3 regions of the Streptomyces rectiviolaceus genome follow, and region 3 is predicted to be linked to each of the others. Evidence: riboswitches for the same ligand, from Rfam matches in the RefSeq annotation. Region 3 holds a riboswitch; each other region holds the start of a gene.
What was found. Region 3 has a riboswitch for cyclic di-AMP ahead of ABD378_RS17645 (C40 family peptidase). Riboswitches for the same ligand answer to the same signal wherever they lie in the genome.
Positions count from the first base shown of each region.

Region 1: another riboswitch for cyclic di-AMP. It lies ahead of ABD378_RS23355 (transglycosylase family protein); the one in region 3 lies ahead of ABD378_RS17645 (C40 family peptidase).
Region 2: another riboswitch for cyclic di-AMP. It lies ahead of ABD378_RS19055 (M23 family metallopeptidase); the one in region 3 lies ahead of ABD378_RS17645 (C40 family peptidase).

Region 1 covers NZ_BAAAUG010000083.1:18,988-29,177, reverse strand. Annotated here, with positions in the region: gene ABD378_RS23370 (nucleoside triphosphate pyrophosphohydrolase) at 1-525, shown strand, start outside; gene ABD378_RS23365 (cytochrome P450 family protein) at 800-2,143, shown strand; gene ABD378_RS23360 (transglycosylase family protein) at 2,280-3,284, shown strand; cyclic di-AMP (ydaO/yuaA leader) riboswitch at 3,467-3,656, shown strand; gene ABD378_RS23355 (transglycosylase family protein) at 3,660-4,367, shown strand; gene eno (phosphopyruvate hydratase) at 4,702-5,988, shown strand; gene ABD378_RS23345 (FtsB family cell division protein) at 6,090-6,569, shown strand; gene ABD378_RS23340 (DUF501 domain-containing protein) at 6,641-7,177, shown strand; gene ABD378_RS23335 (Ppx/GppA phosphatase family protein) at 7,174-8,100, shown strand; gene ABD378_RS23330 (NAD(P)/FAD-dependent oxidoreductase) at 8,499-9,902, shown strand; gene ABD378_RS23325 (class I SAM-dependent methyltransferase) at 10,106-10,190, shown strand, end outside.
Region 2 covers NZ_BAAAUG010000064.1:10,610-20,799, reverse strand. Annotated here, with positions in the region: gene ABD378_RS19085 (DEAD/DEAH box helicase) at 1-1,057, shown strand, start outside; gene ABD378_RS19080 (amino acid permease) at 1,219-2,742, shown strand; tRNA gene ABD378_RS19075 (tRNA-Lys) at 2,875-2,950, shown strand; gene ABD378_RS19070 (alginate lyase family protein) at 3,082-4,293, shown strand; tRNA gene ABD378_RS19065 (tRNA-Met) at 4,450-4,523, shown strand; gene ABD378_RS19060 (PP2C family protein-serine/threonine phosphatase) at 4,635-5,903, shown strand; cyclic di-AMP (ydaO/yuaA leader) riboswitch at 6,125-6,271, shown strand; gene ABD378_RS19055 (M23 family metallopeptidase) at 6,283-7,380, shown strand; gene ABD378_RS19050 (aldo/keto reductase) at 7,543-8,487, shown strand; gene ABD378_RS19045 (PrsW family intramembrane metalloprotease) at 8,484-9,863, opposite strand; gene trmB (tRNA (guanosine(46)-N7)-methyltransferase TrmB) at 9,949-10,190, opposite strand, start outside.
Region 3 covers NZ_BAAAUG010000057.1:14,770-24,959, reverse strand. Annotated here, with positions in the region: gene ABD378_RS17660 (hypothetical protein) at 1-210, opposite strand, end outside; gene ABD378_RS17655 (C40 family peptidase) at 245-1,297, opposite strand; gene ABD378_RS17650 (hypothetical protein) at 1,617-1,970, shown strand; gene ABD378_RS17645 (C40 family peptidase) at 2,051-3,250, opposite strand; cyclic di-AMP (ydaO/yuaA leader) riboswitch at 3,259-3,415, opposite strand; gene pcrA (DNA helicase PcrA) at 3,658-6,186, shown strand; gene ABD378_RS17635 (peptidoglycan DD-metalloendopeptidase family protein) at 6,208-7,845, opposite strand; gene ABD378_RS17630 (lipase family alpha/beta hydrolase) at 8,052-8,906, opposite strand; gene icmB (coenzyme B12-dependent isobutyryl CoA mutase small subunit) at 9,314-9,730, shown strand; gene ABD378_RS17620 (DUF5691 domain-containing protein) at 9,817-10,190, opposite strand, start outside.

The DNA.
Region 1 (10,190 bases), on a different contig from region 3:
AAGTACGGGATCGAGGAGGCGTACGAACTGGTCGAGGCGATCGAGGACGGCGACCGGGAGGAACTGCGGGAGGAGCTGGGCGATGTCCTGCTCCAGGTGGTCTTCCACGCCCGCATCGCGGAGGAGGACGAGGACTCCCCCTTCTCCGTGGACGACGTGGCAGCCACGATCATCGAGAAACTGATCCACCGCCACCCGCACATCTTCGGCGACGACTCGGCGGACACTCCCGAGGACGTGAAGGCGCACTGGCTCCGCACGAAGGCGCAGGAGAAGCAGCGCTCATCACTGACGGAGGGAATCCCCCTCGGCCAGCCGGGCCTCGCCCTGGCAGCGAAGCTGGCTTCACGGGTGCGGACGGCAGGCCTTGAGGTGTCCATCCCCTCCGGGGAGGGCGTCGGCTACGAACTCCTTGCGCTCGCCCTGCGGGCCGAGGCGGAAGGCGTGGATCCGGAGGCGGCGCTGCGGGGTGCGGCGCGGGCTTATCGGGATGCGGTGCTGGCTGCGGAGGGACCTGGGGCTTAGGGGATCTCAGCCTCGGCGGTGCGCGGGGCTTCGGGGCGGTGTGGGGCTGGGGATTTCAGCCTGTCCGGCGTTTGAGGACGAGCTCGGCGGAGCCGGTGATGGGGGTGCGCGGGGCTTCGGGGTGGTGTGGGGCTGGGGCTGGGGATTTCAGCCTGTCCGGCGTTTGAGGACGAACTCGGCGGAGCCGGTGATGACGGTGCGCAAGGCCTCGGGCCAGCATGGCGCTGAACCAGCCAGGGGAGGAACGCCGCAGACCGCCGGATACGGTCGACCCATGCAAGACCAGCCGCCCACCCCCGCAGGGGACACCCCCGCAGCCTGCCCGGCAGGGGCTCCCACCCCGCCCGAGGCCCAGGGGCCAGAGCTCTTCACATGGGAGTTCGCCACCGACCCCTACCCCGCCTACGCCTGGCTCCGCGAGCACGCCCCCGTGCACAAGACCCGGCTCCCCAGTGGCGTGGAGGCTTGGCTGGTCACCCGGTACGTCGATGCCAAGCAGGCACTCGCCGACCAGCGGCTCAGCAAGAACCCGGCCCATCACGGCGAGCCCGCGCACGCGAAGAGCAAGACCGGCATCCCGGGTGAGCGCAGCGCGAACCTGATGACGCATCTGCTCAACATCGACCCGCCGGACCACACACGGCTTCGGCGCCTCGTCTCCAAGGCCTTCACGCCCCGCCGCGTCGCCGAGTTCGCGCCCCGCGTGCAGGAGTTGACCGACCGGCTCATCGACCAGTTCGTGGAGAAGGGGGAGGCCGACCTCATCCACGACTTCGCCTTCCCGCTCCCCATCTACGCCATCTGCGACCTGCTCGGCGTACCCCGCGAGGACCAGGACGACTTCCGCGACTGGGCGGGGATGATGATCCGCCACGGGGGAGGGCCCAGGGGAGGGGTAGCCCGGTCCGTGAAGAAGATGCGCGGGTACCTCGCCGAGCTGATCCACCGCAAGCGCCTGGAACCCGGCGACGACCTCATCTCCGGGCTGATCCGCGCCTCGGACCACGGTGAGCACCTCACCGAGAACGAGGCCGCCGCGATGGCCTTCATCCTTCTCTTCGCCGGCTTCGAGACCACAGTCAACCTCATCGGGAACGGCACGTACGCCCTCCTCACCCACCCCGAGCAGCGTGAGCGGCTCCAGGAATCCCTCGGGGACGGCGGCGACACCGGGCTCCTGGAGACCGGCATCGAGGAGCTGCTGCGCTTCGACGGTCCCGTCGAACTCGCCACCTGGCGGTTCGCCACCGAGCCGCTGACCATCGGAGGGGAGGACATCGCCGCCGGCGACCCCGTCCTCGTGGTCCTCGCCGCCGCTGATCGTGACCCCGAACGCTTCGACCGGCCGGACACGCTCGACCTCTCCCGCCGCGACAACCAACACCTCGGCTACGGCCATGGCATTCATTACTGTCTCGGCGCACCGCTCGCCAGGCTCGAAGGCCAGGCCGCCCTCGCGACTCTTCTGCGGCGCCTCCCTGACCTGCGGCTCGCGGTGGAACCTGGTGATTTGAGATGGCGCGGCGGGCTCATCATGCGCGGACTCCGCACGCTGCCCGTGGAGTTCACACCCGCACAGCAGAGCAAATATTCGGCGCCTGGAACGACGTTTAGCTGACGGCCCGTCAGGACTGTGACTTTCACGTGATCTCCGCTGCATCGACTTGTGACAAGCGTTCGAGTGCAGCTACGTTCACCGACGACTCGGCATCCCGTGCCGCAGTCGTCGCTCCAGTCACGCGAAAGGCAACCGCATGCTCTCCGGCAATGGTCGTCACCGACGCCCCCGCCAAGCCCCGGCCCTGATCGTCGCGGCAGGAGTCGCAGGATCGGCCATCGCCATCCCGCTGCTCGGCGCCACCAGTGCGAGCGCGGCGGACACCGCCACGTGGGACAAGCTCGCGGAGTGCGAGAGCGGCGGATCCTGGAGCGCGGACGCGGGCAACGGGTACTACGGCGGGCTCCAGTTCTCGCAGCAGGTCTGGGAGGAGTACGGCGGCCTCGACTACGCGCCGAGCGCCGATCAGGCCAGCCGCTCGCAGCAGATATCCGTCGCCGAGCAGGTCCTTGACGACCAGGGCCCCGATGCCTGGCCGAGCTGCGCGCCGATCGCCGGTCTCACCCAGGACGGCGCCGACGCCGACGTCGACCCGGGCGCTCCGATCACGACGATTCCTTCTGATGGGCCGTCGGAGTCCACCGAACCCGCCGAGCCCAGTGAGCCGAACGAGCCGAGCACGTCGCCGAGCGAGTCGGCCGATCCCTCGGACAGCACTGAGCCTTCGGAGGAGCCATCGGACTCCGAGAAGTCCTCTGAGGAGCCCTCCGAGAAGCCCGACGCCGACGACGAGACGCGAGACAAGAATCACGACGAGTCCGGCAACTCGGGCGAGTCGGGCGAGTCCGGCGACTCGACCGACCCGGGCAAGTCCGGGCAGGACGACGGCACTTCCGCCACCCCCACCCCCTCCGCCGGTGAGGGCGAGGGCCGCCACCGCGGTGACAGCGCGGACGACAAGCCGTCCGACGGCACCTCTCGCGAGGGCTCGGGCCGGCACGCATCCCGTGGCGACGAGCGTCAGAAGGACGGCTCCGACGGGACGTACACGGTCCGCTCCGGAGACAACCTCTCGGTCATCGCCGACGACCTCGACGTGAAGGGCGGGTGGGCCGAGCTGTACGAGGAGAACGAGAACTCGGTCGGCTCCGACCCCGATCTCATCCTTCCCGGTCAGAGCCTCGATTTGGGCGAAAAGTAGGGGTAGTTGGCGAGTCGCTTTGCGCTCGATGTCCCAATTGGCGCAAGTGAGACATGGGTCTCAGAAGCCCTGATCGTCTTTGGAATTCGGCCGTTGGCATGACTACGGTCGTGACCGCTCGCCACAGCGGGCCCCGTCGGTCGGTACGCCGAGTCCTGCCAATTGGCCGTTCGGGAACAGTCGTCGCGCAAGCGCCGTAGGCAGGAGCGGGGGAACCAAGGTTTCCGCCGGGCCCGGCCGTTCAGCATCGCGAGAGCGAGCAGAGAACGGACGGGAACGGCTAGGGGTTAAGTCGCGCTCAGGAAGCGCGGCCGGGCAACTTCATCGGCCCGAACCCGACAGCTCACCTCGCAGGCGTCGGTGAGGGGATCACTCATGCTGTTTTCCAGCAAGGGCAAGCACCGCCGCCCGTCCAAGGCCACCCGCGTCGCCACGCTCGCCGGCGTCACCGGTGTCGCCGTCGCCGCCCCGCTGATGGCGGCCGGCTCGGCCTCCGCCGCGACCGGCTCCGAGTGGGACGCCGTCGCCCAGTGCGAGTCGGGCGGCAACTGGTCCATCAACACCGGCAACGGCTACACGGGCGGCCTGCAGTTCTCGTCGTCCACCTGGGCCGCGTACGGCGGCACGAAGTACGCGCCCACCGCCGACAAGGCCTCCAAGGCCCAGCAGATCGAGATAGGCGAGAAGGTCCTCGCGGGCCAGGGCAAGGGTGCCTGGCCGAGCTGCGGCGTCGGCCTCTCGAGCGCCTCCTACGAGGGTGGCGGTGCGCAGGAGAGCGCCCCGCAGCAGACCCAGGAGCAGCCCAAGAGCCAGCCCAGCGCCCAGACCGAGCAGCCGCAGCAGGCCGCTCCGAAGGCCGAGGCCGCCCCGAAGACCGAGTCCAAGAAGACCGTCGAGACCCCGACCGGCAAGAAGGTCAAGAAGGGCGACGGCGAGTACAAGGTCAAGAAGGGTGACACCCTCTCCAAGATCGCCGAGGCCAAGGACGTCAAGGGCGGCTGGCACAAGGTGTACAAGCTCAACGGCGACATCATCGACAACGCCGACATGATCTACCCGGGCCAGCAGCTCCACCTCAGCTAGTTCTGGCGGGGCGCCTCGCGGGGCCTGCTCGTCTGCGGGTGCGTCGTGGCTTGTCGCGCCCACGCGGCGGAGCCGCATATGTAACAGCCCCGCGCCCCTTCGGGCGCTGCCCTCCCCGCCCCGGTGCGCGTATCCCCCGTACGCACCGGGGCGGGGTTCTTTTGCCCCGCCACTGCCCCGCCGCTGCCCCTCCATGTTTTTTGTTCCGTTCGGAAACTTTTTGCTCTCGGTTTGTCCACAGGGCGGTCGCTCGGCTGGCTCTTGCCCGGGAGCCGGTTAGGCTCGTGTCCGCGAGGCCAACGCCCCGCGTACCCGCGTCACATCCCAGAAGGAGATGCTCGTGCCGTCCATCGACGTCGTCGTAGCCCGGGAAATCCTGGACTCCCGAGGCAACCCCACGGTCGAGGTCGAGGTCGGCCTCGACGACGGCAGCACGGGTCGTGCCGCCGTTCCGTCCGGTGCGTCCACCGGTGCTTTCGAGGCCATCGAACTCCGTGACGGTGACCCCAACCGTTACCAGGGCAAGGGCGTGGAGAAGGCCGTCCTCGCCGTCATCGAGCAGATCGGCCCGGAGCTCGTCGGGTACGACGCGACCGAGCAGCGCCTGATCGACCAGGCGATGTTCGACCTCGACGCCACCGACAACAAGGGCTCGCTCGGCGCCAACGCCATCCTCGGCGTCTCGCTCGCCGTCGCGCACGCCGCGTCGGAGGCCTCCGACCTGCCGCTCTTCCGCTACCTCGGCGGCCCGAACGCGCACCTGCTGCCCGTTCCGATGATGAACATCCTGAACGGCGGGTCGCACGCCGACTCGAACGTCGACATCCAGGAGTTCATGATCGCGCCGATCGGCGCCGAGTCGTTCTCCGAGGCCCTGCGCTGGGGCACCGAGGTCTACCACACGCTGAAGAAGGTCCTGAAGGACAAGGGCCTCTCCACCGGCCTGGGCGACGAGGGCGGCTTCGCCCCGAACCTGGACTCCAACCGCGCCGCGCTCGACCTCATCCTCGAGGCCGTCAAGCAGGCCGGTTACGTCCCCGGCGAGCAGATCGCGCTCGCGCTCGACGTCGCCGCGTCCGAGTTCTACAAGGACGGCAAGTACGAGTTCGAGGGCAAGTCCCGCTCGGCCGCCGAGATGACCGAGTACTACGAGGAGCTCGTCGCCTCGTACCCCCTCGTCTCCATCGAGGACCCGCTGTTCGAGGACGACTGGGCCGGCTGGAACGCCATCACCGAGAAGCTCGGCGAGAAGGTCCAGCTCGTGGGCGACGACCTGTTCGTCACCAACCCGGAGCGCCTGGCCCGTGGCATCGAGGAGAAGTCGGCCAACGCCCTTCTGGTGAAGGTCAACCAGATCGGTTCGCTGACCGAGACCCTCGACGCCGTCGAGATGGCCCAGCGCAACGGCTTCAAGTGCATGATGTCGCACCGCTCCGGTGAGACCGAGGACGTCACCATCGCCGACCTCGCCGTCGCCACCAACTGCGGCCAGATCAAGACCGGCGCCCCGGCCCGCTCCGAGCGCGTCGCCAAGTACAACCAGCTCCTGCGCATCGAGGAGATCCTCGACGACGCCGCGGTCTACGCCGGCCGTTCGGCGTTCCCCCGCTTCAAGGGCTGATCGCCGCCGGGCCTCGGCTCCGCTGAGCAGTTACCTACGTCCCCGTACTCGGTCCCGTACCGTGTGCGGGGACGTACGTACGTATCGGGGAGGCGGCACACATGGCCGTGAAGGACCGCGACCGGTTCTCCACCGCGACCAGGCTGCGGCTGCTCGGCGAGCAGACCGCGGAGCGTGTCTACCGCTCGCAGACCAAGCGTCAGGCGCGCCGCTCCCGGCTCACGGGACGCGCCGCGCTCCTCGCGCTCGTGCTCTGCTCCTTGGTCGTCGCGCTCGCCTACCCGATAAGGCAGTACGTCTCCCAGCGCGCGGAGATCGCCGAGCAGCGTCAGGAGCAGGCCGAGCGCCGCGCGAACGTCGAGAAGCTGCGGGACGAGAAGGCCCGCTGGCGGGACGACTCGTACGCGGAGCAGCGCATCCGGGACCGGCTGCACTATGTGATGCCGGGCGAGACCGGCTACACGGTGATCGACCCCGAGGCGGCGAAGAAGCAGCGCACCGACCAGGGGGCGGCCGCCAGGCCCTGGTACTCGAACGTCTGGGACGGCGTCGACAAGGCCGACCGCCCGGACGACGACTGAGCTCGACAGAACCTCTGACCTCTGACGTCCGAGCCCAGCAGAACTTCTACGGAACCGATCGAAAGACAGGCATGGAAACGCCCCCGCCGACCACCCCGCGCACCGAGCCCACCGACGCCGACGTCGAGGCCTTCAAGCAGCAGCTCGGCCGTCCGCCGCGCGGCCTGCGGGCCATCGCCCACCGCTGCCCGTGCGGGCAGCCGGACGTCGTCGAGACGGCGCCGCGCCTTCCGGACGGGACGCCGTTCCCGACGACGTACTACCTGACGTGCCCGCGGGCCGCCTCCGCGATCGGCACGCTTGAGGCCAACGGCGTCATGAAGGAGATGTCGGAGCGGCTGAAGACGGACCCCGAGCTGGCCGCGGCGTACCGCGCGGCGCACGAGGACTACATCGCGCGCCGTGACGCCATCGAGGTCCTGGAGGGCTTCCCGAGCGCGGGCGGCATGCCCGACCGTGTGAAGTGCCTGCACGTCCTGGTCGGCCACTCGCTGGCCGCGGGCCCTGGTGTGAACCCCCTCGGTGACGAGGCCATCGCGATGCTCCCGGAGTGGTGGGCCAAGGGACCGTGCGTCGTGCCGTGCGCCGATCAGGAGCCCGCCAAGTGACCCGCGTGGCCGCCATCGACTGCGGCACCAATTCGATCCGCCTCCTGGTGGCGGACGCCGACCCCGCGACCGGCGAACTGGTCGACCTGGACCGCAGGATGACGATCGTCCGCCTGGGCCAGGGCGTGGACAAGACGGGCAGGCTCGCGCCCGAGGCACTCGACCGCACCTTCGCGGCCTGCCGCGAGTACGCCGATGCCATCAAGTCCCACGGCGCGGAACGCCTCCGCTTCGTGGCGACGTCCGCTTCCCGCGACGCCGAGAACCGCGACGACTTCGTACGCGGCGTCCTGGACATCCTCGGCGTCGAGCCGGAGGTCATCAGCGGTGACCAGGAGGCCGAGTTCTCCTTCACGGGGGCGACGAAGGAGCTGGCGGGGAGCGACCACCTCGCCAAGCCCTATCTCGTCGTCGACATCGGCGGCGGCTCCACGGAGTTCGTCGTCGGCGACGACCACGTCCGTGCCGCCCGCTCCGTCGACATCGGCTGCGTGCGCCTCACGGAGCGGCACATCCGCACCGACCCGCCCGCGCCCGCCGAACTCGACGCCGTCCGCGCCGACATCGAGGCCGCGCTCGACCTCGCCGAGCAGACGGTGCCGATCCGTGAGGCGGGCACCCTGGTGGGGCTCGCGGGGTCCGTGACGACAGTGGCCGCCATCGCGCTCGGCCTCGACGCGTACGACTCCGCGGCGATCCACCACTCCCGGATCTCCTACGAACAGGTCAGCGAGATCGTCGGACGCCTGGCGCGGTCCACGCACGACGAGCGCGCCGCGATCCCGGTGATGCACCCGGGGCGCGTGGACGTCATCGTGTCGGGCGCGCTCGTACTCCTGTCGATCATGGATCGGACCGGGGCCCGGGAGGTCGTCGTCAGCGAGCACGACATCCTCGACGGCATCGGCTGGTCGATCGCCTGAGCGCGTCAAACAGCGTCTGAGCGGCTGTTGAGGGGCTCGAAGGGCCCGGCGGCGACATGCCGTCGGGAAACTTCGTGAAGTTCTTCACAAGGAAATCGGCTCGGTTGGACGATGTTCAGGGGTTCTGGACCCCTAAAAGTGATCCCAGAGCGCCCCGCGACCCATGACAGTGAAGGTTCGTGAGGGTGTCCGGGGCGTGGACGGGTCGGGTGGTCCACTGCGCCCGGGAGGCCAGAGCGGCAGCTCACAAGGGGTGCACAACGTCTCGGGTAGGCGCGTGGTTCCCCTGGGGCGCTATGGCCTGCGTCACGTGGGCGGCGAAGTGTAGCAGAGGGTGTACCCATGCTTGTGAAGGGGCGCACGAGCGACCCCCGTCGGGCAGGTGGATACTCGATGGCATGAGCACCACGGAGCGTCCCAGGATCCTCGTAGTAGGCGGTGGGTACGTAGGCCTGTACGCAGCTCGGCGCATCCTCAAGAAGATGCGCTACGGAGAGGCGACCGTCACGGTCGTCGACCCCCGGTCGTACATGACCTACCAGCCCTTCCTCCCCGAAGCCGCAGCCGGCAGCATTTCGCCTCGGCATGTCGTCGTCCCGCTGCGACGCGTGCTGCCCAAGGCGGAAGTTCTGACCGGCCGGGTCACCACCATCGACCAGGACCGCAAGGTCGCGACGATCGCCCCCCTCGTGGGCGAGGCGTACGAGCTGCCTTTCGACTACCTGGTCATCGCGATGGGCGCGGTCTCCCGCACCTTCCCGATCCCCGGCCTCGCCGAGCAGGGCATCGGCATGAAGGGCATCGAGGAGGCCATCGGCCTGCGCAACCACGTCCTCGAGCAGCTGGACAAGGCTGACTCCACGACGGACGAGGACGTCCGCCGCAAGGCGCTGACCTTCGTCTTCGTCGGCGGTGGCTTCGCGGGTGCGGAGACCATCGGTGAGGTCGAGGACATGGCCCGCGACGCGGCCAAGTACTACAACAACGTGAAGCGCGAGGACATGCGCTTCGTGCTCGTCGACGTCGCGGACAAGATCCTCCCCGAGGTCGGCCCGAAGCTCGGCCAGTACGGCAAGGAGCACCTCGAGGGCCGCGGTGTCGAGGTCTACCTCAAGACCGGCATGGACTCCTGCGTGGACGGCCACGTGGTGCTCAACAACGGCCTCGAGGTCGACTCCAGCACCATCGTGTGGACCGCAGGCGTCAAGCCGAACCCGGCGCTCGCCCGCTTCGGTCTGCCGCTCGGCCCCCGTGGCCACGTCGACACCCAGACGACCCTCCAGGTCCAGGGCACCGACTACATCTGGGCCGCGGGCGACAACGCCCAGGTGCCGGACATGGTCGGCCGCAAGGCCGGCAACGAGAACGCCTGGTGCCCGCCGAACGCCCAGCACGCGCTGCGTCAGGCCAAGGTCCTCGGCGACAACGTGATCTCCGGCATGCGGGGCTTCCCGCAGAAGGAGTACAGCCACGCCAACAAGGGTGCGGTCGCCGGTCTCGGCCTGCACAAGGGCGTCGCGATGATCGTCATGGGCAAGGTGAAGATCAAGCTCAAGGGCCGTCTGGCCTGGTACATGCACCGCGCGTACCACGGCATGGCGATGCCGACGTTCAACCGCAAGATCCGCGTCTTCGCCGACTGGACGCTCGCGGTGTTCCTCAAGCGTGAGGTCGTCTCGCTGGGCGCCATGGAGACTCCTCGCGAGGAGTTCTACGAGGCCGCCAAGCCCGCGCCGAAGCCCGCCGCGGCCAAGGCCGAGCCGGTCGCCGCCGGGTCCGAGGAGAAGGCCAAGGCCTCCTGACCTCCGGTCGCTGAACAGACCCGAAGGGGCCGCCCGCCATCCGTGGTGCGGGCGGCCCCTTCGGGTTTTCCGGGGCTCTTTACATGGCGTCTACATGTATTTTGCCGATCCGTGACGCTGCAACGGGACTGCGGGAGCGCCCGGTTGGTGTTTACGTGGTGTTGAACCTATCCGGGATATCCCGAATCACGGAGGTGTGCACCATGCCAGACGCCGCACTGCGGCTGAAGAGCCTTGCCGAACAACTGCTGGGGGCCCCGCTCCCCGTACGTATTCGTGCCTGGGACG
Region 2 (10,190 bases), on a different contig from region 3:
GTCCCTGCCGCACCAGCGCCGCCAGATCTTCCGGCTGATGGAGGACGCGGGCGTCGACGCCGAGCGTCACATCATCAACGGCGGCGGCACCTTCGACCCGGAGGTCGCCGACATCACCGGCGCCCGTTCGATGACCGAGGTGCAGGCCGACTCCGCGGGCAACGCCGCGACCCAGGCCGAGCGTGAGGTCAAGGACCTCACCAAGGAGCTGGAGCGCGCCACCCGCCGCGCGACGGAGCTGCGCGAGGAGGCCTCGCGCCTCACCGCGCGTGCCGCCCGCGAGCGTGGCGACGACCCGGAGACCGCGGTGGCCGAGGCCACCGCCGCCGCCGAGGCCGCCGTCGAGGCCGCTGCCTCCGTCCCGGAGCAGACCGCCGCTCCGGTCCGCGAGGAGCGCCGCCCGCAGCGCGACGATCGCGGCAACTACGAGCGTGAGCGCCGTGACGACCGCGGTGGCCGTTCCTTCGAGCGTCGTGACGACCGCGGTGGCTCCGGCTTCCGTGGCGGCGACCGCCGTGAGGGTGGCGACCGTGGCGGCTTCAACCGTGACCGCGGCAACGACCGCAACGACCGTGGTGGCCGTTCCTTCGAGCGTCGTGACGACCGTGGCGGCTCCGGCTTCCGTGGTGGCGAGCGTCCCTCGGGCGGCGGCTTCAACCGCGACCGCAACGACCGTGGTGGCTCCTCCGGCTTCCGTCGTGACGACCGTCCCTCGGGCGGCGACCGTGGCGGCTTCCGCCGCGACGACAACCGTGGCGGTGGCTCCGGCTTCCGTCGTGACGACCGCCCCTCCGGTGGCGACCGTGGCGGCTTCCGTGGCGGCGAGCGCCGTGACGACAACCGTGGTGGCTCGAGCTTCCGTCGCGACGACCGCCCGGCGGGCGGCCACCGTGGCAGCGACCGTCCGTTCAACCGTGACCGCCGTGACGACCGCCCCTCCGGCGGCGCCCGCTCCGGTGGCCACGACCGCCCGGCGTTCAACCGCGACCGCTCCGGGACCGGCACCGGTTCCTTCGGCCGCCGTGACGACAAGCCGCGCTGGAAGCGCAACGGCTGACACCTGCTGAAGAGCTGAAGAGCTGAACAGCAACAGCTGAACCGACGGGCCCACCCCTTCCGGGGGTGGGCCCGTCGGCGTACGTATGTGTGTCTCCTTTGTGCGTCCCCTTTAGCCAAACGTGACGCATGTCATGTCCCTGCCGTGGGCAACGCTCGTGCATGACACCACCACCCGGCTCAGACGAGGAACGCCTCGCCCAACTCGGCTACACCCAGGTCCTGGCCCGCCGCATGTCCGCGTTCTCCAACTACGCGGTCTCGTTCACGATCATCTCGGTCCTGTCCGGCTGCCTCACCATGTATCTGTTCGGCATGAACACCGGCGGTCCCGCCCTGATCACCTGGGGGTGGGTCGGGGTCGGACTGATGACGCTGTTCGTGGGTCTCGCCATGGCGGAGATCTGTTCCGCCTATCCGACCTCCGCCGGGCTCTACTTCTGGGCGCACCGGCTCGCGCCGTCGCGGACCGCGGCCGCCTGGGCGTGGTTCACGGGCTGGTTCAACGTGCTCGGGCAGGTCGCCGTCACCGCGGGGATCGACTTCGGCGCGGCCTCGTTCCTGGGCGCGTACCTGAACCTGCAGTTCGACTTCCAGGTCACCGAGGAGCGCACGATCCTGCTCTTCGCCGCGATCCTCGTACTGCACGGCCTGCTCAACACCTTCGGCGTGCGCATCGTCGGGCTGCTCAACAGCGTGAGCGTCTGGTGGCACGTCGTCGGGGTCGCCGTCATCGTCGGCGCCCTTGCCTTCTCGCCGGACTCGCACCAGTCGGCGTCCTTCGTCTTCACCGAGTTCGTGAACAACACCGGGTGGGGCAGCGGGCTCTACGTGGCCCTGATCGGCCTGCTGATGGCCCAGTACACCTTCACCGGCTACGACGCCTCCGCGCACATGACCGAGGAGACCCACGACGCGTCGACCGCCGGGCCCAAGGGCATCGTCCGCTCCATCTGGACGTCCTGGATCGCGGGCTTCGTGCTGCTCCTCGGCTTCACGTTCGCCATCCAGTCGTACGACGGTGCCCGCGAGTCGGCGACGGGCGCACCGCCCGCCCAGATCCTCCTGGACGCGCTCGGAGCGACCACGGGCAAGCTGCTCCTGCTGGTCGTCATCGGCGCGCAGCTCTTCTGCGGCATGGCGTCCGTGACCGCCAACTCCCGGATGATCTACGCCTTCTCGCGGGACGGAGCGCTGCCCTTCTCGCACGTCTGGCACTCGGTCAACCCGCGTACGCGCACGCCCGTCGCAGCGGTCTGGCTCGCGGCCCTGGGCGCGCTCGTCCTCGGCCTGCCCTACCTGATCAACGTCACGGCGTACGCGGCGGTGACGTCGATCGCCGTCATCGGCCTCTACATCGCCTACGTCATCCCGACCCTGCTGCGGCTGCGCAAGGGCGAGGAATTCGAGCGCGGGCCCTGGCACTTGGGCCGCTGGTCACGCCCGATCGGCATCGTGGCGGTGGCCTGGGTCGGCGTGATCACGGTCCTCTTCATGCTGCCGCAGGTCTCACCGGTCACCTGGGAGACCTTCAACTACGCCCCGATCGCGGTCCTGGCCGTCCTCGGCTTCGCCGCGACCTGGTGGCTGGCATCGGCCAGGCACTGGTTCCTCAACCCGGACCACGAGCGCACGGCGGCCCGCGAAGCGGCCCGGAGCGGGGCGCCGGAACCGACCGATCCCTGACCGCGCCGCGGCCGTCCCAGGCCTGCACCTGGCCCGCACCCGGCCCGTCGCGGAACGCGCGACGGGCCGAGGAGGCGATACCCGATCGGACGCCTTGTCCTGTCCGGCTATGCTCGGGGGGTGCAACCGCACGGACCGTTAGCTCAATTGGCAGAGCAGTGGACTTTTAATCCATTGGTTGTGGGTTCGAGTCCCACACGGTCTACCACTCAGGCCCAGGTCAGGCAGCTTCTGACCTGGGCCTGTGGCGTTGGTCGCCCGAACGGCCCCGCCTCGCCTGCGCCCCCGCGGCCCACGAGTGACGCTGAGCCTGCCAGGTGGTCGATCCGGAGGTACAGCATGGGTTCCGTACGGCGGGCTCTCGTGATGCTGCTCGTGCCGTTGCTGGTCGGCGTCTCGGCGGCCTGCGGTGGGTCCGGCGGCGGTTCCGGCCGGGCCACCGAGCGGGCGCGCCCCGCGGAGCTGGCCTTCGAGCACCCCGGGGTGCTCGTCAGCAAGGCGCAGCTGGATCGCGTCCGCGCGCATGTCACGGCGCGCGACCAGCCCTGGCTGAGGGCTTTCGAGCAGATGCGGGACAGCAAGTACGGCGCGGCCGACTACCGGGCCAAGCCGTACGCCGTCGTCGAGTGCCCGCCCGACACCCGCCCCGGACACGGCTGCGTCGAGGAGCGCGAGGACGCCATCGCCGCGTACACCCAGGCCCTGCTCTGGAACATCACCGGCGACCGCGCGCACGCCCAGAAGGCCGTACAGATCATGGACGCCTGGTCGCGGGTGGTCACCCGGCACACCGAGGCCAACGCGGGCCTCCAGACGGCCTGGGCCGCCTCATCGTGGGCGCGTGCGGCCGAAGCCGTGCGCTACACCTACGACGGCTGGGCCGACGGCGAACTCCTCCGCTTCGAGCGGATGCTGCGCAATGCCTATCTGCCCCAAGTGCGCGACGGAGCAGCCGACTTCAACGGCAACTGGGACCTCCTGATGGCCGACGCGACCATCAGCATGGCGGTCTTCCTGGACGACCACGAGTCCTTCGAGAAGGCAGTGACGCACTTCAGGACCCGCGTGCCGGCCTACTTCTATCTGGAGTCGGACGGCCCGCTGCCCGTCTCGCCCGAGGGCAGCGGCATCAATACCCCGGAGAAGCTCCGGAAGTACTGGTTCGGGCAGAAGACCTTCGCCGACGGGCTCTCCCAGGAGACCTGCCGGAACTTCAAGCACGCCAGCTACTCGCTCGCGGCCACCGCGCACATCGCAGAGACCGCCTGGCACCAGGGCGTCGACCTGTACGGCGAGGTCAAGGAGCGGCTGCGGGCCGCGCTGGAGTTCCACTCGAAGTACCAGCTGGGCGCCGAGGCGCCGGACTGGCTGTGCGGCGGCAGGGTGCAGCGCGACATGGGGCCCGACACCGAGGTCGGCCTGAACCACCTGCGGGAGCGGCTGAAGCTGGAACTGCCTCAGACGCGGAAGCTCACGCTCGAGCAGCGGCCCGAGGGGACGGACAACCTGTTCGTAGCCTGGGAGACGCTGACGCACGCCGAGAACGCGTGAGCGGCGTGCGTCAGCGTTCGCCGCGGGTTCGGGCCGCTCCCGCCTGTTTTCCGCCCGATTTCCGCCCGATTTCCGCCCGTTTTCCGGCTGCATTCCGGCTGCTCCTCAGCCGGTTCGCTTTCACTCCGCCTGATGGCGTAGAGTTGCATTCAACGGCGCGGGGTGGAGCAGCTCGGTAGCTCGCTGGGCTCATAACCCAGAGGTCGCAGGTTCAAATCCTGTCCCCGCTACTAAAGACCGAAGGCCCGGATCCAGAAAATGGATCCGGGCCTTCGGTGTTTTCCCCCGTCACTCTGTCGGCCCACACGGGTCGCCCCGCGCCACCGCTCCGGGAACCCTGGATGAACGTGGTCATGGGTCTGGTCCTGGCCGCGGAATTCGGCAGGAGAAGACCGGTGGGGCAGCGAGGAGGAAGCGGCGGGGGCAAGAGTCCCGATGTCCGGCATGAGCGGGCTCTCGTGCGGGCCCTGCCCCTGCTGCTCATCGTCGTCGGGGTCGTCTACGACATCTCGACCCCACCCGCGTTCACCGCCGCGCCCCTCTTCACCGCCGCCCCGCTCATCGCGGCCCCCTTCTACTCGCTGATCACCACCGCCCTCATCGGGGCGGGGTCCTGCGCCGCCGTGCTCGCCCTGCACTTCAAGAGCAGCACCACCGCCGACGTCGAGGCGATCACCGAACTGATCACGGTGGCCACCGTCGCCGTGCTCGCCGTCGTCATCAACCGCGTCGTACGCCGCAGCGACGAACAGCTCGCCTCCGCCCGCACCATCGCCGAGGCGGCCCAGCGCGCCGTGCTGCCGCAGCCGGACCACCGGATCGGCGGGCTCGATGTCGCGGCGCGGTACGAGGCGGCGGAGGCCGACGCGTTCATCGGGGGTGATCTGTACGCCGTGCAGGACACCCCGTACGGCGTACGCGTCATCGTCGGCGACGTACGCGGCAAGGGCATAGGCGCGGTGGCGGCCGTCGCCGTCGTCATCGGGGCGTTCCGGGAGGCCGCCGAGCAGGAGGCCACCCTGGAGGCCGTGGCGCAGCGCCTGGAGCGGGCCCTCGCGCGTGAGGGCACGCGGCGCGACGGGCTCGACGCCTTCGAAGGGTTCACCACCGCCGTGCTCGCGGAGATCCCGCACGGCGACGGTCTCGTACGCCTCGTCAATCGCGGGCACCCCGGGCCCCTGCTCCTGCGCGGCGACGGACGGCTGTGCGTGCTGTCCGCCACCGAGCCCGCGCTGCCGCTCGGGATGGGCGACCTGGGTGCCTGGCCGGACCGTGCGGACGAGACGGAGTTCCCGCCGGGGGCGATGCTGCTGCTCTACACCGACGGGCTCTCGGAGGCGCGTGACGTCCGGGGCGAGTTCTACAACCCGGCCGCGCGGCTCGGCGGCCGCATCTTTCCGGGGCCCAACGGCCCGGACGCGCTCCTGGCCACGCTCACCGAGGAAGTGCGGCGGCACACCGGGGGCGGGACGACCGACGACATGGCGTTGCTCGCGGTGCGGCGGCCGTTGATGGCTGGGGATACCGGGGGCGATACCGGGGGCGATACCGGGGGCGCCGGGGCCGACGGCTGGACCGACGCGGGCTCCGATGTCACCGGCCGTGACTGAAGGACACCACTCCGCATAACAACTGACGTACTGTCAAGGAGATGTGAAGCTCCGGTGTGTGAAGAAGTGGGGTCAACTCGCCCCGTTCCGAACCCCCGTGTCCCGTTAAGTGCAGGCCAAAGTCGTTAACGATCAGTCGGAACGGCTTGGAATACGACCCTGCCGTCTATTAACGTTCGATAACGCAGCGCGGTCGTCCCAGCCGTCACTCGAGTCGGCTCCGCGCGCACGCGCCTAATCCCGAAAGGGAGCCGGGGAACCACTAATTGGGGTGAATCGGGCATCTGTGCATCCGTGCCAGATGTTCGTAGGAGACCTTCCTGCTCCGAACCCGTCAGCTAACCCGGTAGGCGAGAAGGAAGGAAAGGAGTGCGCCCCAGTGGCGTCCAACCGCCCTGCCCCCCAAGGCGTGTACGTACCGAATGACGACGACTTCGGTGGGTACGACGACAGTTCCTGGGAGGAATGGAATCCCACCGAGGAGTCCATCCGTCCCGTCCGCGGCAGGCACCGCGTCCACAAGCGGGGCGGTGGCGGGCTCGCCCGCAGCTCCACTGTTCTCGGCGTAGGCGTCATCGCCGCCGTCGGCGCGGGCGGCATCGCCACCGCGCAGGGCGGAAAGCCCCCGGTCTCCATCGAGATGCCGGACCTCTCGGCCGTCACGGACTCGCTGCCGGAGGCCAAGTCGCTTCCCGGCGTGGGGTCTTTGATATCCGACGACTCCTCCGACTCCGGCTCCGGCTCCGGTTCCGCGGACAACGGCGTGACGACCGCCGCCGCGCCCCTGAGCGCCGCCGGCATCAGCACCGCCGACGCCGAGCAGGGCACCACGGACGCGGGCGAGGCACTGCGGGCCCGCATCATGGAGCAGGCCGAGAACCAGCAGGACCAGGCGGACGACGCGGTCCAGAAGGCGGCCGAAGAAGCCGCCGTCAAGGAAGCCGCCGCCCAGGCCGCCGCCAAGCAGACCGCGGCCGAGAAGAAGATCGCCGCCGAGAAGGCCGCCGCGAAGAAGAAGGCCGAGGCGGAGGCCAAGCGCAAGGCCGAGGCGGAGCGCCTGGCCAAGCTCGCCAAGAGCTTCACCCTCCCCGTCGGCTCGTACACGCTCACCGGCACCTTCGGTCAGCCCGGCTCCATGTGGTCCTCCGGCTACCACACCGGCCTGGACTTCGCGGCTCCCACGGGCACGCCCATCAAGGCCATCCACTCCGGCACCATCAAGGAGGCCGGCTGGGCGGGGGCGTACGGCTACCGCACGGTCCTTGAGCTCGACGACGGCACCGAGATCTGGTTCTGCCACCAGTCCTCGATGAACGTCAGCGTCGGCCAGAAGGTCACCACCGGCGAGACCATCGGCCGCGTCGGCGCCACCGGCAACGTCACCGGCGCGCACCTCCACCTGGAGGTCCACCCGGGCGGCGACTCCACCGGGGTCGATCCGGCGGCGTGGCTGCGCGGCAAGGGCCAGTCCCTCTGACGCAGCCCCAGAACCCCGGCGGTCCTGGCGGCAACCCCCCGACGTCAGGGCTGCCGGTCAAGGGCGCCCGCTCACCGGTTCTCCCCGAGCGGATGCCCCACTGATCGGAACCGGCATCCCGCTGTACGGAATTCCGCGATCCGTAAGGGCGTTGAGTCCCGTATGACTTCTCTCCGCAAGCTTGGTTCGTCCGACCTCGAGGTCTTCCCGCTCGCACTGGGCGGCAACGTCTTCGGCTGGACGGCCGACGAGGCGCAGTCCTTCACCGTGCTCGACGCCTACACCGCCGCGGGCGGCAACTTCATCGACACCGCCGACGTCTACTCGGCCTGGGCGCCCGGCAACAAGGGCGGCGAGTCCGAGACCGTCATCGGCAACTGGCTCGCCGCGCGCGGCAACCGCTCCGACGTCGTGCTCGCCACCAAGGTCGGCGCCCACCCCGACTTCAAGGGCCTGTCCGCGAACACCATCAAGTCCGGTGTCGAGGAGTCGCTGCGCCGCCTGCGCACCGACTACATCGACCTCTTCTACACGCACTACGACGACCCGACGGTCTCCGTCGAGGAGATCATCACCGCGCTCGACGACCTGGTGACGTCCGGCAAGGTGCGCGCCATCGCCGCGTCCAACGTGACCGCCGACCGGCTCCAGGAGTTCCTCGACTTCTCCGACCGCGAGGGCCTCGCGCGCTACTCGGTGCTGCAGCCGCACTACAACCTCGTCTCGCGCGACACGTACGAGGGCACGCTGGAGCAGGTCGCATCGCGCTCCGGCCTGGCCGCCGTCCCGTACTACGCGCTCGCCTCCGGCTTCCTGACCGGCAAGTACCGCCCGGGTGCGGCGGTCGACAGCGCGCGGGCCCAGGGCGCGGGCAAGCACCTGGACACCGACCGCGGTCTGCGCGTGCTCGCCGCCCTCGACGAGGTCGCCCAGGCGCGCGGCGCCGAGCTCGCGACCGTGGCCCTCGCGTGGCTCGCGGCGCAGCCGACGGTGGCCGCGCCGATCGCGTTGGCCCGTACGGTCGAACAGCTGCCCGCGCTGCTCGCGGTGGGGGAGCTGGAGCTGACGGAGGCCGAGGTGTCGGCGCTGACGGCGGCTTCCGCCTAGCCGCGGTAGGGGTTGTACGCGGGGTAGGGCATCGCCGGGCGGCCGTACGGATATCCGTACGGCGGCTGCTGCTGTTGCTGCGGGTAGGGCTGCTGGTACGGCTGTTGATATCCGTACGGCTGCTGGTATCCGTACGGCGGCGGCATCGGTACGAACACCGGTGCCGTCGCGCGCGCCGCGTACGCGAGGGCGGGCCGTGCCGCCTCGCGGCGCTCCCACAGCGCGTGCAGCAACTCCCGCTCCCGTACGACGAAGTCGGCGCCCGCGCGGCCCTTGCGCCCCCGGTGCCGCAGGAGCGCGAGAGACGTCGCGTACGTCTCGTACTGGGCGACCGTGCGCGCCGCGGCCTTGCCCTGCGTGTAGGAGGCGTAGTCGCGGGCCAGCGTGCGGGCGCGCATGGTGCCCAGGGCGTACGGCTCGGGTGCGGTGAGCCAGCCCGCGAGTGCGTACGCGGGCAGTTCGGCCCGCACGATGCGCAGGCCGCGCTGTCTGATCCAGATGACCAGCCAGGTGAGCAGGCCGAAGGCGGGCAGCATGAAGAGCGCGTACACGGCGAAGAAGCCGTAGTCCCCGAAGACCGCCGAGCCGTTCCACAGGGCGTGCAGGCCCATCGCCAGGAGGAGTCCGCCGACCGGGAGCAGGACGCGGCGCCAGTTCTGGCGCTCCGCGCTGAGCGCGGCGATGCCGAAGCCGATGCCGGTGAGCACGGTGAAGAGCGGGTGCGCGAAGGGCGACATCACGACGCGTACGAAGAAGGTCGCCGCCGTCACGGACGCGAGTCCGGTCCCGCCGTTGAGCTGGTCGGTGCCGAAGGCGCTGCCGAGATAGAGGATGTTCTCGGTGAAGGCGAAGCCGGTGGCGGTCACTCCGGCGATCACCACGCCGTCGACGATGCCGGTGAACTCCCGTCTGCGGAAGAGGAAGACGAGCAGCACGGCCACGGCCTTCGCGCTCTCCTCGACGATCGGCGCTATGACCGTCGCGCCGAGGGTGTCCGCGCTGGTGGGGTCGGCCGTGGCGGTGGCTATCCAGCGGGTCGCGAAGCTGTTCGCGACGATCGCTATGAGGGCGGCGGCGCAGGCGCCCCAGGCGAAGGCGAAGAGCAGATTCCGCCAGGGGCCCGGCTGGACCCGCTGCAGCCAGCGGAAGGCGGCCACCAGGAGCGGCACGGGCAGCGTCGCGAGGCCGAGCCCGACCAGGAAGCCTTCGGTGCCGGTCTGTTCCCTGACCAGGGCCAGGATCACCAGGCCGGACAGGGCGAGCAGCGTGACCAGGGCGGCCGCGCGTATCGCCCGCCGCTGCCACCAGCGAGCGTGCCGCAGCCCGGCGGGCCCGGCGGGGGGCATCGGGTGCGGGTACGGAGAACGGGTGGCCACCCGTTGACCCTAACGAGGGACGGGGGTGGCCCGCGACGGTGTCTCAGGCCCCGTGGCCGGTATCGCAGGGATCCTGTCCGGTATCTCAGGCTTCCTGGCTGTTCTGGCTGGGTGTACGGCGGAACAGCAGGTCATGGACCACGTGCCCCTTGTCCAGGCCCTGGCCCTCGAACCGGGTGAGGGGGCGGAAGGAGGGACGGGGCGCGTACCCGCCGTCGGCCTGGGTGTTCTCGAACTCGGGGTGCGCGGTGAGCACATCGAGCATCTGCTCGGCGTACGGCTCCCAGTCGGTCGCGCAGTGCAGCACGGCGCCGGGCTTGAGGCGGG
Region 3 (10,190 bases):
CTCGATCATCTCGAGCGGCACCGTCAGGAGCGCCCAGCCGATGACGCAGCCGAACGCGAAAAGCCAGAGCAGCAGGATCCGGTGCACGCCCAGGGTTCGTCTGCGCAGCTCTTCGAGCGCCATGCCGCGGTCGTACAGCAGCGCGTTCCGGTCCGGCCAGGTGCGCAGATAAGCAGGTGGCGGAGGCGGCGGCAGCGTACGGCGGGGCATGGCCCTGACAGTACCTGTGGCGCCACGAAGCCCCTCACGCCACCCGCGCGGCCCCCGCGAACGGCATCTGGCTGATCGGCGCGAGGCGTACGGGCGCGCTCGGATTCGGGGCGTGGATCATCTGGCCGTTGCCCACGTAGAGGCCGACATGGCTGATGCCCTGGTAGAAGAAGACCAGGTCTCCGGGCTGGAGTTGGGAGCGCGGGACCCGTTCGCCCGTGTCGATCTGCGCGTACGTCGTGCGCGGCAGGTCGACGCCCGCCGAGCGGTAGGCGGCCTGGGTGAGGCCCGAGCAGTCGAAGGCGTTGGGGCCGGTGGCGCCCCATACGTACGGGCTGCCGAGCGCCTTGTAGGCGTATGAGACGGCTGCTGAGGCACGGGTGTTGGGGGCCTCGGCCGGGACGTTCCGGGAGGCGTCGCGGCCGGCGGCGCGGGACGCCCTGTCCTGCGCGCCGTCGCCCGTGAGATCCGCGCGCTGGTCACCGGTGAGCTGGGACAGCAGCCGCTTGGCCGCGTCGAGCTTTCCGTTGACCGTCTTCTTGTGCTTCTTCAGCTCCGCCTGGCGGGACTTGAGGTGCGTGAGGGTGTCGTCGGCCTCGGTGCGCAGCTGGTCGATCTCCTGGAGCTGCTTCTGCACGCCGGTGACGGTGGCGGCCTGACGGCTGTCCGCCCGGTCGGCGAGCGCGGCGCGCTCGAGGTACTGGTCGGGGTCGGAGGAGAGCGCGAGCTGGACGGCCGGGTCGATGCCGCCGCTGCGGTACTGCGCGGTGGCGATCGAACCGAGGCCCTCGCGCGCCGAGTTGAGCTTCTCCGTCTTGCGGGCCGCCTCGTCGCGCAGTTCGCCCAGGGACTTCTCGGCGCTCTCGGCCTTCTCCTTGGCGCCGTTGTACTTCTCGGTGGCGATCTCCGCCTCGCGGTAGAGCGCGTCGACCTTGGACTTCACCTCGGCCGGACTGAGCCGCGGATCCGCGTGTCCTGTCCCGTCGAAGGCGGTGGCAGTGGCGGCCCCGGCGAGGGCGATGGTGGCGGCGGTACGGGCCGTATGGCCGCTGAGCGAGCGCTGTCTGGGCTTGCGGTGCGCTGCCACGAAGAGGGCTCCTTAAGGTTCCGGCGGCGGCCCGCACAGGGGGAGCGGACCGCCGCCGGATTCTCGGCGGTGGTGTCCGACTGCCGCCCCTGGTCCGGGCGGCGGTGGGGAGCCGGTCACCTGACGAAGGACGCTAAACCTGGCCGTCACGGGTTGGTGACGGATTGTGCGCAACTGACGGAAGTGTGCCGTCGGTGACCGTATGTGACCGCGTGATCTGCCGGGCCAGGAGCCCTTGGCGTAGGCATGTGACCGATGCGGCGCTTGTGGCCCACCTGGCTACGGAGCGGTGATATGGCCCCGGCTAGGCTCCGGACTCATGGACGTTCTCACCCACCTCTTCGTCGGCCTGCACATCATCGGTATCGCCTCCCTCCTGGGCGGCTTCCTGACTCAGATGAAGCAGATGGGCCAGGGCACGGCCCGTTTCAACCCCGCGATGCTGCACGGCGCGCTGACGATGCTTGTCACGGGCGTGATCCTGGTGGGTCTCAACCAGGCGGACGACAACCCGGTCAACAACGTCAAGATCGGCATCAAGATGGCCGTCCTGATCGTGATCCTCGCGCTGGTCTATGTGAAGCGGGACGAGGAGAAGGTGGACAAGGGGATGTTCGGAGCCGTCGGTCTGCTGACCGTCGCCAACATCTTCATCGCGGTGCTGTGGACCTGACGTAACCGTCACACGAGAAAACGGCCCTCCACGCGCGCGTGGAGGGCCGTTTTCTCGTGTGACGCTTTCTCGTGTGACGGTTAAGCGGGCCGCACCACGCTGTGGATCGGCATGTAGTAGATCGACTCGACGCGGACGTTCGCGCCCGGCTTCGGGGCGTGGATCATCTTGCCGTCGCCGATGTAGATCCCTACGTGGCTGATGTCGTCGTAGAAGAAGACCAGGTCACCCGGCTTGGCGTCGGCGGTCTTCACGGTCGTGCCGACCTTCACCTGGTCCCACGTCGTACGCGGCAGGGAGATCCCCGCGGCCTTCCACGCGTCCTGGGTGAGCCCGGAGCAGTCGTAGGAGTCGGGGCCGGTGGCGCCCCACACGTACGGCTTGCCGATCTGCGCCTCCGCGAAGTTGATGACCTTCGCGGCCTTGGTCGCGTAGCCGCTGTCCGTGTCGCCGGAGCCGGAGCCCGTGCCGGAGCCGGAGCCCGTGTCCGGGGTCTCCGTGCCTCCGTCGTTCTGCTCCTTCTCGCGCTCCTTGGCCGCGGCCTCTTCCGCCGCCTTGCGCTTGGCCTCCGCCTCGGCCTCCTGCTTGCGGGCCAGCTCGGCGGCCTTGCGCTTGGCCTCTTCTTCCTTCTTCTTCTCGATCGCCGCGAGCCGCGCCTTTTCCTCGGCCGTCAGCTCCGAGAGCATCGTGCGCGCCTGGCCCAGCTTCTTCTGGACGGTCTGCTTGCTCGTCTTGAGCTCGTCCCGCGAGTCGCTCAGCGTCTCCAGGCTCTTGGTGGCCTTCGTACGCTGCTTCGTCGCCGAGGCCTGCTGCGTCTGGTAGTCGTCGACCGCCTTCTTCTGGCGCGCGGTCAGCCGGTCCGAAAGGTGGTTCTGGTCGAAGAAGCTCTGCGGGTCGTCGGCGAGCATCATCGTGGCGGTCTCGGAGACGCCGCCGGTGCGGTACTGCGCCGCGGCGAACGTGCCCAGCTCCTGGCGGGCCTCGTTCAGCTTGTCCGTGCGCTGGGCCACGTCGTCGAGGAGAGTGTCGACCTTCTTGCGCTGCTTGTCGGTGCGCTCCTTGGCCGAGTTGTACTTCTGTGTGGCCACGCCCGCCTGGTGGTAGAGATCGTCGACCTTCTTCTGGACCTCTTCGAGGCTGGGCTTCTGCGGCGCGGACGGTGCCGCCTGCGCGCTCTGCGACAGGAGGGCCACAGAGGTGAGGGCTGCCGTCGTGAGGCCGAGGGCTGGAGTGGCGCGTAGGCCGGCAATGCGGGTCCGCGGCTTGCGGTGCGACGCCAAGGGAGGCGACTCCTTCCGTAGACCGCCTACCGGGTTAGCTGTCGGGTTCGGGCGGATGGTTCCGGAAGGTTGCCCTACAGTCCCGTACTTCGTACGGGACCGATTCACCCCAAGTTCATCGTGGGTCCCCGGCTCCGAGGAGATCGAACTCGGCGGAGGCCACCCGTTCCCGGCGGGTTCGCCGGTGGGAGTACGAGCGGCCCGCGGAGCACGCTAGCCAACTCGTGTGGCCCGTGTGAAGGTTGATGTTCGATATGCCCGATACGTTTTCGTTACTTTACGAAGCTCTTGACGCGGGCACGCCGTGTCGTGGCGGAGAGTGACCGGGCGTGGGCGGGGCGTAGACAGATGGATGTGTCCGGAACCCGGGGCGGGTTGTCAGTGGGGCCGCCTAGACTCGGGAGGCGATGAGCAGCCTCTTTGATGACAGCTTCCTGGCGGACCTCAAGCCCTCGCGGGCTTCGGAGGAAGAGCACCCGCCGCCGCCCGAGGACAGTGCTCCGGAGCCCATTCCGGATGATCTGTTCGACGGGAAGTTCGACGCGCCCGCACCCCGGGACGCGCACTACCGCGGCGGCGCCCCGCGCCCCGTGATCGACCCGGCGGCCCTGCTCGACGGACTGAACGAGAACCAGCGCGCGGCCGTCGTGCACGCGGACTCCCCGCTGCTCATCGTCGCGGGCGCCGGCTCCGGCAAGACCCGCGTCCTGACGCACCGCATCGCGTATCTCCTGGCCGAGCGGCACGTGCACCCGGGGCAGATCCTGGCGATCACGTTCACGAACAAGGCCGCGGGCGAGATGAAGGAGCGCGTCGAGCAGCTCGTCGGGCCGCGGGCCAACGCGATGTGGGTGTCGACGTTCCACAGCGCGTGCGTGCGGATACTGCGCCGCGAGTCGAAGACGATCGGCTTCACCTCCTCCTTCTCGATCTACGACGCCGCCGACTCCAAGCGGCTGATGGCGCTGGTCTGCCGCGACCTGGACATCGACCCGAAGAAGTTCCCGCCGAAGTCCTTCAGCGCCAAGATCTCGAACCTGAAGAACGAACTGATCGACGAGGAGACCTTCGCGGGCCAGGCCGCCGACGGCTTCGAGCGGACCCTCGCCCAGGCGTACGCGATGTACCAGTCGCGCCTGCGCGAGGCGAACGCCCTCGACTTCGACGACCTGATCATGACGACGGTCAACATGTTCCGCGCGTTCCCGGACGTCGCCGCGCACTACCGCCGCCGCTTCCGCCACGTGATGGTCGATGAGTACCAGGACACCAACCACGCCCAGTACGCCCTGGTGCGCGAGCTGGTGGGCCCCGCAGGGGGCGAGGGGGACGACCCCGCCGAGCTCTGCGTCGTGGGTGACGCGGACCAGTCGATCTACGCCTTCCGAGGCGCCACGATCCGCAACATCCTCCAGTTCGAGGAGGACTACCCCGACGCGACGACGATCCTCCTGGAGCAGAACTACCGCTCCACGCAGACGATCCTGACCGCGGCCAACGCCGTCATCGAGCGCAACGAAAGCCGCCGCCCCAAGAACCTGTGGACCAACGCGGGCGCGGGCGCGGGCATCACCGGCTATGTCGCCGACACCGAGCACGACGAGGCGCAGTTCGTCGCCGACGAGATCGACCGCCTCACCGACGCGGGCGACGCGAAGGCGGGCGACGTCGCGATCTTCTACCGGACGAACGCGCAGTCCCGTGTCTTCGAAGAGATCTTCATCCGTGTCGGCCTGCCCTACAAGGTCGTCGGCGGCGTCCGCTTCTACGAGCGCAAGGAGGTCCGGGATGTCCTCGCGTATCTGCGGGTGCTCGCCAACCCGGAGGACTCCGTACCGCTGCGGCGCATTCTGAACGTACCCAAGAGGGGCATCGGCGACCGCGCGGAGGCGATGATCGACGCGCTCTCGCAGCGCGAGAAGATCTCCTTCCCGCAGGCGCTGAAGCGCGTTGACGAGGCGTACGGAATGGCGGCTCGCTCGGCGAACGCCGTCAAGCGTTTCAACGTGCTGATGGAGGAGCTGCGGACCATCGTCGAGTCCGGCGCGGGACCTGCCGTCGTCCTGGAGGCCGTGCTCGAACGGACCGGGTATCTGGCCGAGTTGCAGGCATCGACCGACCCGCAGGACGAGACGCGCATCGAGAACCTCCAGGAACTCGCCGCCGTGGCCCTGGAGTTCGAGCAGGACAGCGGTGAGGCGGACTCCGAGGGAGAGACGGACTCCGAGGGATTGACGGACTCAGAGGGAGAGGGCGCAGCCGGAGGCGCGGGCACAGGTGTGTCCGGCACGCTCTCCGAGTTCCTGGAGCGGGTCGCGCTCGTCGCCGACTCGGACCAGATCCCCGACGAGGACGACGGCTCCGGAGTCATCACGCTGATGACGCTGCACACCGCCAAGGGCCTCGAGTTCCCTGTCGTCTTCCTGACCGGCATGGAGGACGGCGTCTTCCCGCACATGCGCTCCCTCGGCCAGGTCAAGGAGCTTGAGGAGGAGCGCCGCCTCGCGTACGTGGGCATCACGCGCGCGCGGGAGCGGCTCTATCTGACGCGGTCCTCGATGCGCAGCGCCTGGGGACAGCCTTCGTACAACCCGCCGTCGCGCTTCCTGGAGGAGATCCCGGAGACCCATCTGGACTGGAAGCGGAAGGGTTCCGTCGGCGCACCGGCATCCTCCGGGCCCGCCGCCGGGATCGCCTCCTCCTTGTCGTCGTCGCGCTCGCGCAGCGGGGGCGCGCAGGGCTTCGCCACGCGCCGCGCCTCGGAGAAGCCGGTGGTCGCGCTGGCGATCGGCGACCGGGTCACGCACGACCAGTTCGGCCTCGGGACCGTGGTCGGAGTGAAGGGGACGGGTGCGAACGCCGAGGCGACGGTGGACTTCGGAGAGCCTAAGCCGAAGCGGCTCCTGCTGCGGTACGCGCCGGTGGAGAAGCTGTAACGCCGGGGGCGGCGGCCGGAGTTACGTCGGGTCGAGGCCGTGGCTGCGCAGCCACGGCAGCGGGTCGATCGCCGAGCCGCCGCCGGGGCGCACCTCGAAGTGGAGGTGCGGTCCGGTGGAGTTGCCGGAGTTGCCGGAGAAGGCGATGGGGTCGCCGGCCTTGACGGGGCCGCTGGAGACCTTGTGCGTGGAGAGGTGGCAGTACCACGTCTCCGTGCCGTCCTTGGCGGTCACGATCGCCATGTTGCCGTAGGCGCTGTTCCACTTCGTGGAGACGGTGCCGTCGGTGGCGGCGAGCACCTCGGTGCCGTACGACACCGGGAAGTCGATTCCGGAGTGCGCGGACATCCAGTTGATGCCCGCCTGTCCGTAGTACGCGCTCAGGCCGTGCTGCTTCACGGGAAGCGAGAACTTGGGGCGCAGGCGCTCCTTGCGCGCGGCTTCCTCGGCGGCCTTCTTCTCGGCGGCGACCTTCTCCGCCTTGAGGTCGATGCGCTCCTGGGTACGGCTCGCGCGGTCGGCGAAGTCGCCGGCGTCCGCGGAGAGGTTCGCCAGCTGCGTGTCGAGCTTGTTGTTGGCGGCGGAGGGCTGCACCGACGTGGGGTCCGGGGCCGATGCCGCCTGCGTCTCCTTCTCGTCGCCGCCGCCGAAGTCGCCCACAGAGGCGGCGGCGATACCCGCGACACCCATCACACAGGCGGAGGGCACGGCGACGGTGAAGAGCGCGGAGCGCTTGGCGGGGGAGCGGCGGCGGGCCCGCGAGCGGGAGCCGTGCGGACGGTCCATGACCGGCGGCTCGTCGTCACCGGCGGCGCCTCGGCGGCTCGGCTCGACCGGACCGAGTGAATCGGCGGGAGCCTCGTCGGGCGTGAACTCGTGCTCGGCGGCGGCCGGTTGTGCGTAGGCCTCGGGGGAGTGAGGCTCGGGGGCGTAGGACCCGGTGTCGTAAGGCGAATGCTCGTACGGTTCGGGTGCCTCGTACGTGTCGGGCGCTCCGGGCGTGTCCTGAGCCTCGTACGTCCCGAGCGTCCCGTGTGCCTCGTGCGTCTCGGGGGCGCCGTAGGCCTCGAGCGTCTCCGTGGCCCCGTAGGTCATGTCCTGGCCGCCGGAGTTCCACGCGGTCGCGTCGTACGCGCCGGTGTCGAAGGCCTGGGTCTCCCACTGGCCGGTCTGCTGCGGCTGGTGCTGCTGCTGCGGTTGGTGCTGCGGTTGGTTCCAGGCGCCCGCGTCCCACTGGGCAGTGGCGTCGGGGCCCGGCTGCGCCGGGATCTCGGCGGAGAGATGCTGGTATCCGCCGGTGGACCACATGGTGCTGTCGTAACTGCCGGTCTCGTAGCCACTGGTGTCGTACGCGGCCTGGTGCTGTGCGGCGTACGGGTCGTAGTTCAGCGTCTGCTGCGTCCCCGTGGTGGACCACTGGCCGGTGTCGTACGAACTGCCGGGCATGTCGCCGAAGAGCGGGTCGGACGCGAAGCTTCCGGTGTCGGGACCGGTCGTCGCATAGCTGCCTGTGGTGTCGAAGCTTCCCGTGGAGTAGCCGTCGTACCCGGTGTAGGCGCCGTGCTGGGTGCTCTGCTGGTCATACGCCGCGTAGGGCGCATAGTCGGCGGGTGCCGAGGCCGGGGGTGTCGAGCTCCCCGACGGGTGACGGTCGTTCACCAACTTCTCTTTCGCCTCGGCAGCAGGGGCAGAGCAGTGCGGTGACTGTACCCGGCGGTATGCGGGCGCGACAATCTTCGGCAGGTTTCGTGCTCTCAGGAAACGGGCATTCGGCCGCCTTTCGGCGGACTGCGGGCACAGCTTTGGCCCTGCGTTCGAGCTCCGTTCGACAAATTGCCCGCATCGAGGGGTGCGTGAGCCGCTCGTCAGGCCACGGTCAGTCCGTTCTCGGCGCCGGTCGTAGAGGTTCCCGGGGCGGGCAGATCGAGGGCCTGGCGGATTCCGGCGGCGACCGCGGGGTGCACGGGCAGGGCGAGATGACCGATTCCGGAGACACGTACGTTCTGCGCGATCAGGTCGGGATGATTGACGCAGGCCGTCTCGAGGGGGGCCATCAGCTGGTCCAGGTCGCTCCAGAAGCTCACGAACCGGGTCCGGCAGCCGGGCGCCGGCTCGCGCAGCTCTTTGATCACGTCCGAGCCGGGACGCATCTGGCGCACGATCGGGTGCGCGTCGGCCAGCGGCACGACCCGCGTTCCCTCGTGTGGGGTACCGAGGGTGACCAGCGTGCGGACGCGTACGTCGCCGCCGAGGCGCTGCGCGTAATAGCGGGCTATCAGGCCGCCGAGGCTGTGCCCGACGATGTCCACCTGGTGGTGGCCCGTGCGCTCGCAGATCTCCTCTATGTGGCGGCCGAGCAGCTCGGCGGCCGTGCGGATGTCGCACGTGAGGGGGGAGTAGTTGAGGGACTCCACGTGCTGGCCGCCGTGCTGGGCCAGGGAGCGGCGCAGGAGGACGAAGACCGAGCGGTTGTCGATGAAGCCGTGCAGGAGGACGACCGGCGGCCGGCTCTCCGCGGGGAGCCGTGGGGCGTCGGGACGCGGCAGTTCGGCGGCGACCCTGCGTTCCTGGACGATGCCCGAGGGGTAGAGGAGGAGGTGGCCGGCGAGGATCGCCACCTCGAGTGCGGTCGCTTTCAGCAGAGCCATGGACAGTCCCGCCAGTCTGGCGGGCAGCAGAAGGCAGGGCGGGCGAAAGGGCAGGACCCTCGTGATGGTCATGGTCGACCTCCCGGTCGGCACGCGGGAGGACGGCTCTGTCCCCCGTGTGCCCGTAGCGGGGAGGCGTGAGCGAGGTCGTACGGCGGCGATGCGTGGTCAGCGCCGGTGGCGCCCCGCATACCGGCGCGATCGCCGATGTCCCGCATCACCACGGCGCGCGGCGGACGGCGCGGTGGTACGGCGACCTCGTTGCGGCTCCCCTTGCGCCGTCCCGGAAGCGGTCCGTATGCCGCTGGATACGGGAGTGGCGCGCAGCGAACGTGTCCCATCGTGTGATTTCCCCCTCGCTCTCCACCGTGAAACTGCCGGGTGCGAGATGCTGGAGATAACGTTCGTTCACTTCCCCGGCCGGTGCGGCACGGGGTGCCAGTGCTTGGACAGATGGATATCGGTACATGGAGGCAGTGATGGGTGTGGCAGCCGGTCCGATCCGCGTGGTGGTGGCGAAGCCGGGTCTCGACGGTCATGATCGCGGAGCCAAGGTGATCGCGAGGGCACTGCGTGACGCGGGTATGGAGGTCATCTACACCGGCCTGCATCAGACGCCCGAGCAGGTGGTGGACACCGCGATCCAGGAGGACGCCGACGCGATCGGTCTGTCCATCCTCTCCGGCGCCCACAACACGCTCTTCGCGCGCGTGATCGAGCTCCTCAAGGAGCGCGACGCGGAGGACATCAAGGTCTTCGGCGGCGGCATCATCCCCGAGGCGGACATCGCGCCGCTCAAGGAGAAGGGTGTCGCGGAGATCTTCACGCCCGGGGCGACGACGGCATCGATCGTGGACTGGGTCAGGGCGAACGTCCGTCAGCCTGCGGGCGCCTGACGGCCTCCTCGTGGTGGAGGGAGCGTCCGCCGTCCTTCCCTTCCGCAGGGCGCTTCGCGCTGACCCGGGGGTGCCTGAGAGGGTGCCTAAGATGACGGCACCCCCGGGTCTTCCCGCGCCGCGCCAGGGTTCCCCGGCTCCGCGCCAAGCTCCCTGCCCGGATCCCCGCCCAGCTCCGCCCGCATCGCCGCGCGTAGACGCAACGTACTGACCAGGCGCTGGAAGGCCTCCGACCAGTAGCCGCCCGCGCCGGGGGACGCGTCCTCGGGCTCGTCCGGGATCGCGGTCAGTACGTCGAGACGGACCGCCTCCGCCGGGTCGAGGCAGCGCTCCGCCAGGCCCATCACTCCGCTGAAGCTCCAGGGGTAACTCCCGGCGTCCCGCGCGATGTTCAGCGCGTCCACCACTGCCCGCCCCAGCGGTTCCGACCAGGGCAGCGCGCACACGCCGAGCAGCTGGA